2 regions of the Chitinibacter mangrovi genome follow, and region 2 is predicted to be linked to the other one. Evidence: predicted binding sites of a transcription regulator. Region 2 holds the regulator's gene; the other holds the start of a gene.
The links. Region 2 encodes HrcA, which represses chaperone genes, less so after heat shock. Its sites were predicted from a motif close to ATTAGCACTCGNNNNNNNCGAGTGCTAAT; they were not measured.
Positions count from the first base shown of each region.

Region 1: rpoH (RNA polymerase sigma factor RpoH) is a predicted target of HrcA. The motif match lies at 3,303-3,331, and genes of this name have one in related genera.

Region 1 is NZ_CP157355.1:2,065,266-2,071,416, reverse strand. It holds gene ABHF33_RS09855 (O-antigen ligase family protein) at 1-337, shown strand, start outside; gene ABHF33_RS09850 (EAL domain-containing protein) at 355-2,307, shown strand; gene rpoH (RNA polymerase sigma factor RpoH) at 2,406-3,263, opposite strand; gene ABHF33_RS09840 (GGDEF domain-containing protein) at 3,417-4,763, opposite strand; gene ABHF33_RS09835 (GntR family transcriptional regulator) at 4,775-5,524, opposite strand; gene ABHF33_RS09830 (P-II family nitrogen regulator) at 5,608-5,910, opposite strand; gene ABHF33_RS09825 (sodium-dependent bicarbonate transport family permease) at 5,920-6,151, opposite strand, start outside.
Region 2 is NZ_CP157355.1:46,155-52,305, forward strand. It holds gene tadA (tRNA adenosine(34) deaminase TadA) at 1-1,148, opposite strand, end outside; gene recN (DNA repair protein RecN) at 1,201-2,853, opposite strand; gene ABHF33_RS00210 (NAD kinase) at 3,120-3,995, opposite strand; gene hrcA (heat-inducible transcriptional repressor HrcA) at 4,221-5,228, shown strand; gene mltB (lytic murein transglycosylase B) at 5,335-6,151, shown strand, end outside.

The DNA.
Region 1 (6,151 bases), 1.6 Mb from region 2:
GCGCGGCTATTATGATCATGCTCATAACGATTATGTCGAAATCCTGACAGACTACGGCGTGATCGGCGCCAGCCTGTTTGCACTGCTGGTTCTGGCCTCGTTCTGGCGAATTATTCGCACCATTCAGACTCGCTCGCACCCGGTAGCCAAGGGCATTGCACTGGGCGCACTGATGGCGATGCTGGAGATCGTGCTGCATAGCACGGTGGATTTCAATCTGCAGATTCCGGCCAACGCGCTGCTGATTACAGTGATTATCGCGCTGGGCTGGTGTGCGTCGCAGGTCGATAAAGCGCCACCTTCATTAACCCGTGTGCCGCCCCCGGCGGCCGATTGATCGAGCCAAAGGCCATCATGTCATTACGGATCAAGTTTTTAATCGGCCTCACCTTATTGTTTACGGTGCTGATGGCCGGGCTATTTATCGAGCGAGTGCAGAGTACGCGCCAATACGCGCAAGAGCAACTCTCGGCCACCGCGCAAGATGCGGCGTCATCGCTAGCCTATCCGCTGGCACGCGCGCTGGGCAAAGACGACGTGATTCTGGCCGAAACGGCGATCAAGGCCTTGCTTGATCGCGGCTACTACCTGCATATCGAGATTATTTCGGTGCGCGGCAATAGCCTGGCCAAGCTGGCTCAGGCCAGAACAATCGAAGGCGTTCCCGCCTGGTTTGTCTCGGCCTTGCCGCTAGAGCTCACGCCCGGCAGCGCGCTGATCAGCGACGGCTGGCGACAGATGGGCCGCGTGGTCGTGGTGAGCGATCCTGCGCTGGCGTATCAGCAACTCTGGAAAACGCTGACGCGCACCACGGCGATTCTGAGTCTGGTCTATATCATTAGCCTGCTACTAATGGTGGTGCTGGTGCGCCAGCTGCTTAAACCACTGCGCCAGATCGAGCAATCGGCGCAGCAAGTACAGCAAAGGCAGTTTCACCCGATCAGCGATCTGCCCGGCACGCGCGAATTTCGCCGGGTGGTCGAAGCATTTAACGTGATGATTGAGCGCGTACGGCAGTTTCTGGCCATTGAGCAGCAGCGTGCCGAAGAATACCGCCATCAGGCCTTTACCGATCCGATCAGCGGGCTGGATAACCGGCGCAGCCTAGATTTAAGGATTGACCATATTCTGAAAAACCAGCCGCACGACAAAAACGCAGCGGCCATCGCCGTTCAGCTGGCCAATCTGGTCGAATTTAATACGCAGGAAGGCTATCAGAATGGCGATCTGGCAATTGCCGAATTTGCCCGCGCACTGCGCGACACCATCGGCCCACAGGCGCAGATTGTGGCACGGCTCGATGGCACCACCCTGCTGGCGCTGCGCTACGATCTGGACGAGCAGCAGCTGGTTCAGCTCAGCGAAGATATTTTGCTCTCGCTACGCAGCATCACCATCAAAATGCCCAAGCCGATCCGCTATGCGGTGGCGATTGTGGATTTTGCTGCCGGAATGAATAAATCCCGCCTGCTGGGCGCGGTCGATCTAGCTTTGCAGCAGGCCTTGTATGGCGGTGGCGAAAGCATCCAGCGCACCACGGCCAGCACCAGCGGCGACGACTACCCCAGTGGCTCGCAGGAATGGCGCGAAGTGCTGCAAACTGCCATTCGCAACAAGCACTGGGGTATACAGTCGCAGCCAGTGCAAACCATAGCCCACAAGGCAATACTCCACCACGAAATTACCGCCACACTGCAACACGATCAGCAGCCTTGGATCAAGGCCGCGCTGTTTGTGCCGATGGCCGCGCGCCACGGCCTACTGGAAGAAGCCGAGCGCTCTTTATTCGAGGTGATTATCGGCAAGCTGAAAACCAGCCCGACTCTGGCCGGGGAATCCATCGCGCTCAATATGGGGCTGCTTGGCGCTTTGGGCACGGTAGAGGGGCAGGATATTTTTCTGCAGCAGCTGGATAAAATCAAAGCCTACGCCAGCCGGATCGCATTTGAAGTGCCGGAACATCAGCTACTGGCTCACCCCGAGCTGGCCAAACGGCTGGCCAAACTACTGGCCGATAGCGGCTTTCGCTTTGGCATCGACCATTTCGGTTTTTCCGCCAGCGCAGCATCGCTGATGCAAACCCTGCGCCCACAATACGTGAAGATTGATCGGCGCTTGATCCGGGATATGAACGATCATCAGGATTCGCGCCAGATGATTGCCTCGCTGCTGCAAGTGGCCGATTCGCTCAATATCCTGACCATTGCCCAAGGCGTGGAAACGCAGCAACAATGGCAACAACTGGAAGACATGCAGCTGAAAGCCGCACAAGGCTACTTGATTGGCCGCCCAAGCGAAGTGATTTAAGCCGCATCGCCAAGTACATCAAGCAATAAAAAAGGAGAACCGAGGTTCTCCTTTTTTCTGCGTCATTTTCGGCACTCGCCAGCATTCACCACAGGTATTTACACCATGGCGGGCAGCAGCGCCTGCTTCATTTTTTGCAAGGCTTTGGCTTCGATCTGGCGAATACGCTCGGCAGAGACCTGAAACTCAGCCGCCAGATCGTGCAGGGTCGAAGATTCGCCTTCATCAGTCAGCCAGCGCGCCTCGATAATGCGACGGCTACGTTCATCCAGCGAATCCAGCGCTGCGCCAATACCTACCGATTGCAGCTGATCCAGGCGATTACGCGCCATCACGGCAGTCGGTTCGCTATGGCTATCGGCCAGCCAGTCAATCGGTGCGTAGCCTTCATCGTCGCCATCATCAGCCACCAGCGCGACGTCCTGCCCGGTCATCCGGGTTTCCATTTCCAGCACTTCTTCGGGTTTAACGCCCAGATCATCGGCAATTTCTTTGGCCTGAGTATGGGTCAACGCGGCAAAGCTGGACTTCATCGAGCGCAGATTGAAAAACAGTTTGCGCTGCGCTTTGGTGGTGGCAATACGCACCAGACGCCAGTTGCGCAGAATGTATTCATGAATTTCGGCTTTGATCCAGTGCACGGCAAAAGAATATAAGCGCACGCCACGGCTGGCTTCAAAGCGTTTCACGGCTTTCATCAGGCCGATATTGCCTTCCTGGATCAGATCGGCTTGCTGCAAGCCATAGCCGCTGTAACCACGGGCAATCGAGACCACTACGCGCAAATGCGACAGCACCAGCTGACGGGCGGCATCCAGATCATTGTGTTCTTGATGGCGGGTAGCCAGATCGTGCTCCTCTTCCGGAGTGAGCATCGGAAACGCGTTCACACGCTGAACGTAACGCTCAATGCTGTCACCAACAGATAGTGCAGGTAGCGTTAGTGCAGTACTCATGATTCGATCTCCTGTCCAAAAATACATTGACTGCTCAATATTAGCACTCTTATTGCTAGAGTGCTAAATCTGTTGAGAGTTCAATGATTGAATCACAGAACAGCAGCATACTGCACGGTAATTATTACTATCGGATGGATAGATTTCGTCTTTCTACAGGCTGGCCTGGCACACGCGGTTGCGGCCTTCGGATTTGGCGCGATACAGCGCCCGGTCTGCGCGGATCATGGCGTCCTGCACCGATTCGGCGGCGCCAACCAGCGCAACGCCCTGGCTAATCGTATAGGAAAAATGCCGTTCGCCCTCTTCCACAACGACTTTGCTATTTTGCACCAAGGCACGGATGCGCTCGGCAATCACCAATGCATGCTCCAGATCGGTGTCGGGTAGCAGAATAATAAATTCTTCACCGCCCGTTCTGGCCATCAGATCGCTGGAGCGCAAAGCCTGAGCACACCAGCGAGCCAATTGCACCAGCGCCTGATCACCGCATTCATGCCCGTAGCTATCATTGATTTTTTTAAAGTGGTCAATATCCAACGCAATCAGGCTCAGTGGCGTGCGCTTGCGTTTGGCGCGGTCGCCCTCTTGCCTGGCTCGTTCGTACAATGCGCGGCGATTGAGCAAGCCGGTCAGCGGATCGGTACGGGCGACCACTTCCAGCTGAGCAATTAGCTCGGTGTTTTTATTGATCAGCTCGATCAGATTATCGTTCACGGTATTGAGCGCGCTGGCCGTCATCTTTTCTGCGGTCAGATCAGTCGCCAGCTCGAAAAAGATCTGCTCGGCATCCGCCGCCGATTTTAGCGCAATCAGCAGGGAGCGCGCCCAGTAAGGGCTACCGTCCGGGCGTTGCCCCGAAAACTCCAGCGTAACCGGCGTACCCTGCTCGGCCAGCGTCAAGTAATAGCCAACTGATAAGCCTTCCGGCTGTAGGCCGAATTCGGCACGCGATTGACCCAGCATGGCTTTGGCGGACTGACCGATCAAACGCCCGTATTGTTCACTGACATAGATAAACCGCCCTTGGCGGTTCATCATTGAAATCAGTGCGTGATCTTTCATCGCCCGCAGCCAGCTGGACTGACTGTTGATCTGAGTCTGTAATTCCTTGCGCAACTGCTTTTCAGCAGAAATATCGACGGCAAACCCGGCAATCCCGCTTAATTGCCCGGCTTCATCGTAAAGGCAGGAGCGATGGCAGCGCAGCGTACGGGCATTTTCACCCGGATAAGGCAGCTCCAGCTCGGCAATACGCGGCTGGCCTGTTGCCAGAACGGCCAGCTCTTCAAACTGGATATGCTCATACAACCAGTCGGGCAACAAATCGGCATCGCTGCGCCCCAGAAACGCTTCGGCAGACAGACCATGCAAGTGCCCCAGCTCGGGATTCACCCAGATATAACACGACTGCAGATCCTTGATCCAAGCGGCCACCGGTAAAGCCTGCAACAAGGCCGCTTCGGCAAAATGGACACTATCGGTATCGTCTTGATTCATGCTGGCCCCGGTCAATTGTACTCAACCACATAGCGATAATAATCACTACGGAAATAGGAGTAGGTCAATTCAAAAGCGCGGCCATTCGGTAAAAAGCTGACCCGGGTCAGACGCAGCAAAGCCTGTCCGGGCACGAAACCGCACAGCTCGGCCATCGCTTGATCGCAGATATAGGCGTCAATTTCTTCCATCGCCTTGGCAATCACCAATTGATGCTCGTGCATGTATTGATACAGCGATGCGCCGACTTCATCGGGGTTGGGCAGAATATGGCTGGGTAAGGTCGTTGACTCGTAGCCAACCACCTGATCGTTGGCGGTACGCAGGCGTTGCAGGCGGCTGACTTTTTCGCCGGTCTTCAGCTTCAGCCGCCACTCTTCCTCCAGATCAGGTTCGCCTGTTTCGCGCTTGAGCCAGACCGAGCCCGCTTTAAAGCCACGCGCATGCAATAGATCGGAAAAATTGCTCAGATGCGACATCGGCTGATCAATCTTGGGGGTGATCTGGTAATACTGGGTACTGGTTTGCAACAGCCAGCTTTCACCGACCAGCCGGTCAAACACCACCTGCACCGTGGCCAGCGGCAAGTCAAACAACTGAGCAAATTGCAGCGCGGTGGGCAAGGATTCGTTGGGCAACCAGTAGCCCGCCGTGATCGCGATTTTCAGCTTCTGGTAGAACTGCACCATCAGCGATTGTGGGGAATTGGGATCGGGGGCGAGGGCCAGCAATTTGCGATCTGAAAGCGGATTGGACTGCATGGTAAAAATCCTCGGTGACAGGCTCTGAGCATAGCAGTACCGCGCCAAATTGCTAATGTGGCCGCAGAGGATCACCTAGCGCATCAGAATTTCTCGCCCCGCAATACGCGCACTTCGGACAACCACTGCACCAGGGCAAAATGCTCGCCAAAACGCTGCATGATTTCCTCGGCCAAGGCTTCGGCGCTGGCGGTATCGGTGATTAGCTCGATCTGGATATTTTCATTGGCGTCAAAATTGCCCCGTTTTTCGCCATGAGCGCCCTTGCCTCTGGCCGCGACGATGGTCCAGCCGCGAATCTTGCGCTCATTGAATAACTCGACCAGATCGTTTTCCAAGACGGCCTCGGTGACCAGCGTCAGCATGGATTTGGGATAGAAAGCCATTGTCTGTCCTTAAAAAAACAGCATCGTGAATTGGTGATACACCGGAATGCCCACCAGCAAATTAAACGGGAAAGTCACCCCCAGCGCAGCACCCAGCGACAAGGCCGGGTTGGCCTGCGGCACGGCCATCCGCATCGCGGCAGGGGCAGCAATATAGCTGGCTGACGCTGCCAGCGTGGCCAGCAACACCACCCCGCCCAGCGACAAGCCCATCAGCAGGCCAAAACCGATCCCGATCCAG
Region 2 (6,151 bases):
ACTTCGTGCATGGCGGCTTTCAAGTATTGCGCCTGCACGCCAAAAATAGCGTGCAGAATACGAATGTCGCCACCAGCCGCCACACAGCGCTCGATCAGCGGCTGGTATTTGGCAATCACTTTGTCGTGGCTGCTCAGATAATCACGCAAAATGGCCTCGTGCGGCACACCCAGAAGACTGAGCAGCAAAACGGATGCCCAGCCGGTACGGTCTTTGCCTGCCGTGCAGTGAATCAGCAAGGGGTATTGCTCTGTAGAGCAGATAGTATTTAGCCAGTGAGCATATACCTGCTGCGCTGTCGGGCTAGCCACCAGATCGCGGTACAGCGCTAGCATCATCTGCTCAGCACCGCCATTGCCCAGATGCCGCTGCAGCAAATCGGGGCGCTCGAGCATTTGGGCGACATCGAAGGCCAAGGTTTGCTCGGTATCGGCGAGCACATCCAGCCAGTAGTTTTCCGCGCCCGGCAGGTGCGGATCTGGATGGCGCACTTGCTCACCATAGGAGCGAAAATCCCACACGCTGCGCAGCTGCAATGCCTGCGCGGCTTTCAAGCTTGACTCAGGTAAGCCAAACCATTGCTCGGAGCGAAACACCATTCCCGTTTTCACCGTGCGGCCATCGGCAGTTTTTAGTCCGCCCAGATCTCGCAGATTATTCAATCCTGCAATCTCAATATCCCGGCTGGTTTTTTTCTGCGCGGCTCGGCGCTGGGCAAAAAAATCGCCCAACAAGGCACTGGCTTCATGCTGGCACAAGCCAGATTCGATGTGCGTCTGGTGATTGAGTTTGGGTTCGGCGAATGGGTTGATTACGCTGCCCGCCGCACCGGTTTTGGCATCATTTGTGGCGTAAACCACCCGCTTGAGGCGTGAGTGCAAAATCGCGCCAGCGCACATGATGCAAGGCTCGAGCGTTACATACAGCTCGCAATCGCTAAGGCGGTAATTGCCCAGCTGCTGGGCAGCGGCGCGGATCGCCAGCATTTCGGCGTGCGCACTCGGGTCGTGCGTCGCAATCGGTTGATTATGCGCGCGGGCGATGATTTGCCCCTGATGCACCACCACCGCACCAACAGGCACCTCGCCCTGCGCCGCCGCTTTAGCGGCCTCGGCCAGAGCGGCCTGCATAAACTCAAGATCACTCATCGGGTATCAAACGCCTTCATCAAGCCGACTATGATACCGCCAAGCTACCTACCTAAGCCAACATCTCGGCCGCGTGCTGACGCGTCGTATCGGTGATTTCGAGCCCACCGAGCATGCGCGCAATTTCTTCAATGCGCTCTTCATGGCTTAATTGCGCAATACTGCTGCGCACGCCGTCTTTGGCTTGCGCTTTGGCCACTTGCAAATGCTGCGCGCCGCAGGCGGCCACTTGCGGCAAATGTGTGATGCACAGCACCTGACGGCTTTGGCCAAGCTCAGACAACAGCCGCCCAACAATTTCGGCCACACGCCCGCCGATACCAACATCGACCTCGTCAAAAATCAGCGTTGGCACATTCGCCACCTGGCTGGTCACCACTTGCAGCGCCAAGCTAATGCGCGACAATTCGCCGCCTGAGGCCACTTTGGCCATTGGCCGCAACGGAGAGGCGGGGTGATTCGCCGTTTGCAGCTCGATTTGCTCTAGGCCAAATGCGGCAGGCTGCGTTTGTTCAATTAATACCACTTCGCAACGGCTACCCGACAGTGCTAGCGTTTGCATTTGTTCAGTCACGAGCTTGGATAAGGTCTTAGCCGCTTTGGCGCGTTGCTTGGATAAGTTTTCCGCGTGTTTGCGGAACTGGCTTTCGGCTTGCGCGACCTGTTTACGCAAGGCATCGAGCCCTTCTGCGCCGCCCAACTCGGCCAAACGCGCCTGCCACTCGGCCAATTGCTCAACCAACATGGAAGGATCAACGCGGTATTTACGCCCGGCGCGATATAGCGAATCCATCCGCGCTTCAACATCGGCCAAGCGGCTCGGGTCGAGCTCCAGTCGATCAGCATAATGGCGCAAGCTTGATACTGATTCGGATAGCTGTGCCTCTGCGCCAGCCAGCAATTCCAGCGTTTCATTAATCGCCGGATCGAACTCGGCGAGCTGACTCAGGCGATGGGCAACGGTAGCCAGCCAGCTTTGGCAATTGTCATCGCCATCGGCCAATGCATCCAGGCCGCTTTGTACACCTTCAATCAGGCTAGCGGCGTGGTGCAGGCGTTTATGTTCGGCCTGTAATTCCGGCCATTCATCTGCGGCAATCGCCAAGCCGCCAATTTCATCAATTTGCCATTGCAGCCGCTCGCGCTCCGCCTCGAAACGATCGGCATTTTGCTCAGCCGATTGCAGCTCGTTCGCCAGGCTATGCCAGTGTTGGTAATGCTTGGCGACCTCACGCGCCAGATTTGTCGCGCCAGCATAGGCATCGACCAATTCGCGCTGCGCGTCGTGTCGCAATAGCGATTGATGCGCGTGCTGACCATGAATATCGACCAGCCACTCGCCCACTGCTTTGAGCTGATTTAAGGTTGCTGGGCTGCCATTAATGAACGAGCGCGATTTGCCGCTGGCGTCGATAATGCGGCGAATCAGCAACTGATCGCCCTCATCACTAAAGCCTTGCTCCGCGAGCCACGCAGCCACTTGCGGCAGATTGCTGGTGGCAAACTCCGCAGACAACTCGGCACGCTCGCAACCATGACGCACCACACCCGCATCGGCGCGCTCGCCCAGCAACAAGCCGAGTGCATCGATAATGATCGATTTGCCCGCGCCGGTTTCGCCGGTGAGCACCGTTAGGCCGTTGGCAAAATCCAGATCAAGTTCACGAACAATAACAAAATCGCGTAAATGCAGAGCAGACAGCATGGAGCGGCGCGCCTCAATAAGAACGAACGTTCACTTTAAGGAAAGTTTGGATTTTGGGCAAGAGGGAAAAACAGGATGTGGGCGATTAACTGCAAAATCAGTTTTATCGACCGACTAGAAAAGAATAAAAAGCGAGCTGGAAACGTAGCGAGAAACTTGAGTACAAGGCAAAAATCGACGAAAAACCGGAATTTACCGAGGTAAATGAGGATTTTGAGGAGATTTTTAACGCAGTAATCAAGCTTCGCAGTAGTTTCCAGCGGTGATTACAATAACTTCTCACCCCAGCGCAACTTAGCCCGCAACATATCGTAGTAGCTATACCCATGCGGATGCAGAATGCGCAGCGAGTTGGTATAGCGGCGGATCAGGACTTTATCCATTTCCTGTAGTTCAAAATCGGATTGATTGTCGAAATACACCCGAGCGTCTTGGCCGCGGGTGAGCAGAAATTCGACTTGGGCGTTTTCAGACACCACAATCGGGCGATTCGACAGTGATTGCGGGCAGATCGGCACCAAGGTAATCGCCGGTAGCGATGGGTGCAAAATCGGGCCGCCGGAGGCCAGCGCATACGCGGTCGAGCCGGTTGGTGTTGAAACGACTAAGCCATCCGAGCGCTGACTGTAGACAAACTGGCTATCAACAAAAATCTCGAATTCAATCATCGAACCTATCGAGCCACGGCTAAATACCACATCGTTAAACGCCAGCGAGGTATTAATGGTTTTGCCCTCGCGCAAAATGCTCGCTTCGAGCAAGATGCGCTCTTCAGGGACAAATTGCCCGGCCAGAATATTGGGGACCGATTTTTCCATCTCATGCAATGGAATATCAGTCATAAAGCCCAGCCGCCCCTGATTAATACCCATCAGAGGTATACGGTACGGTGCCAATAACCGTGCGACTGACAGCATGGTACCATCCCCCCCTAGCACAATCACCAGATCGGCCAGCTTACCGATGTGATCGCGATCAACGCATTGGTAAGCGCTAATTTCATGCTCTTGCGCAATTTTGCCTTCGATCAGGACTTTGACATCGCACGATTCGAGCAGGGCCGCGAGGCGGCGGATCGGGTCGCCCAGCGATGGCGTATTGAGGCGCCCCACAAGGGCGATGGTTTTGAATAGGCTGTGCATGGCGTTGAAGGCTTGAATTTATCGGGGAGCAGCCGCATTAATATACCAAAGAGCAGGTAAAATCCAGCGAAAAACGGCTGCAAAGCATGAATTGCTGCTAGCTCTGCACTCGCTACGCATCGAAAAAATGGCTCAAAATCCTCATTTACTCGAGTAAACTCCGGTTTTCGCCATTTTCTGCCTTGCACTTCATACTTTTCGCTCGTTTTTGACTTAGGTAATCCCATGCATCTGAACGACCGATCTCAAATTCTGCTCAAAACGCTGGTCGAGCGCTATATCGCCGACGGCCAGCCGGTGGGCTCGAAAGCCTTGTCGCAATTTTCGGGGCTGGATGTCAGCAGTGCGACGATCCGCAATGTGATGGCCGATCTGGAGCATCTGGGTCTGGTGGCCAGCCCGCATACTTCGGCGGGGCGGATTCCCACCGCGCAAGGCTATCGGCTGTTTGTCGATACGCTGCTGGCAGTGCAGCCGCTGGAGCAAATCCAGATCACCACCACGCATGCGCTACCCAATGATAATCCGCAGCACAGCATTGTGGCGGCGTCGCAATTATTGTCACAGCTGACGCAATTTGCTGGCGTGGTGATGACGCCCAAGCGCAGCGAGCTGCATTTAAAGCAAATCGAATTTTTGCCACTCGGTGATAAGCGCGTGTTGCTGATTTTGGTGACCAATGATGGCGATGTGCAAAACCGCATCGTGCAAACCGAGCGCCATTTTGCGCCCAACGAGCTCATCAACGCTGCTAACTTTTTAAATGAGCATTGCGCCGGAAAAACGCTGAGCAATCTACTGGGCTGGCTGCAAAGCGATGTCATTCGCGTCAAACAAGACCTGACCAGCCTGATGAATGCCGCTGTGGCAGTCAGCAGCAATCTCAATAGCGAACATATGGTGATTGCTGGCGAGCACCAATTATTAGGCCTGCATGATTTTTCCGGCGATATGCAGCGCATGCGTCAGCTATTTGAACTTTTTGAACAAAAAACCGCCCTATTGCAATTACTTGAGCAAGGCCACCACGCCGAAGGCGTACAGATTTATATTGGTGGCGAGTCGGGCCTAGCGCCGCTCGATGAATGCTCGGTAATTACTGCGCCCTATCAAGTCAATGGCGAAGTCGTTGGCACGCTGGGCGTGATTGGCCCAACGCGAATGGCGTACGAGCGCGTGATACCGATTGTGGACATCACCGCCAAGCTGCTGAGCTCGGCCCTCTCTAATTAAGTACTCATTAAGCGAACTAACCCAATTAATCCGGCGCAGGTGAATCACCGACCTACGCCCCGTTCAGCGCCAGCGCGCCGAATCCGACCCCAAAACTGAGCGAACCATGAATTTCAAAACCCTAGCCGCGACCCTCCTCCTCACCCTCAGCAGCACCGCCGTCTTGGCCGACGACGAATTAATCAGCCGCCCTGAAGTGCAGCAATACATCAACAAAACTGCACTGGATCATGGCTTTGCCCCCGAGGAAATCGCGGGCTGGCTGCAACAGGCCGAATTCAAAGGCAATATCATCACGATCTTGGACAAGCCCTCCACCAGCCGCCCATGGCATGAATTTGAAGCCAATTTCGTTAACAAAACCCGCATTAACAATGGCGCCAAATTCTGGCGCGAAAATGCGATTTTGCTTGGCGACATCACGCGCAAATACCAAGTTGCCCCCGAGGTATTGCTCGCCATCCTAGGCGCAGAAACGAATTACGGCCGATACACCGGCTCATTCCGGATTGTCGATGCGCTATCAACCATTGCATTTAATTACCCGCGCCGCGCTGAATATTTCCAGGGAGAGCTCACCCAACTATTCCTACTGGCGCGCGAAGAGAAGAAAGACCCACTGAGCTTTAAAGGCAGCTACGCCGGCGCGATGGGCTGGCCCCAATTTATGCCCACCTCGTTTCGCAAATGGGCGCAAGACTGGGACAAAGACGGCTTTCACGACATCTGGAGCAACCCCGGCGACGCGATGGCCTCGGTGGCCTACTACCTGAATCAGCACGGCTGGCAAGACGGCGGCGACACCTACACCGCGGTCAACTTCAATGGCGATCCGACTCAATTGGTGGCCGATAAATTCAAGCTGCACTACACCGTGGACGAGCTGATCGCCAAAGGCGTGGCACCGATTAATGAAGTCAACA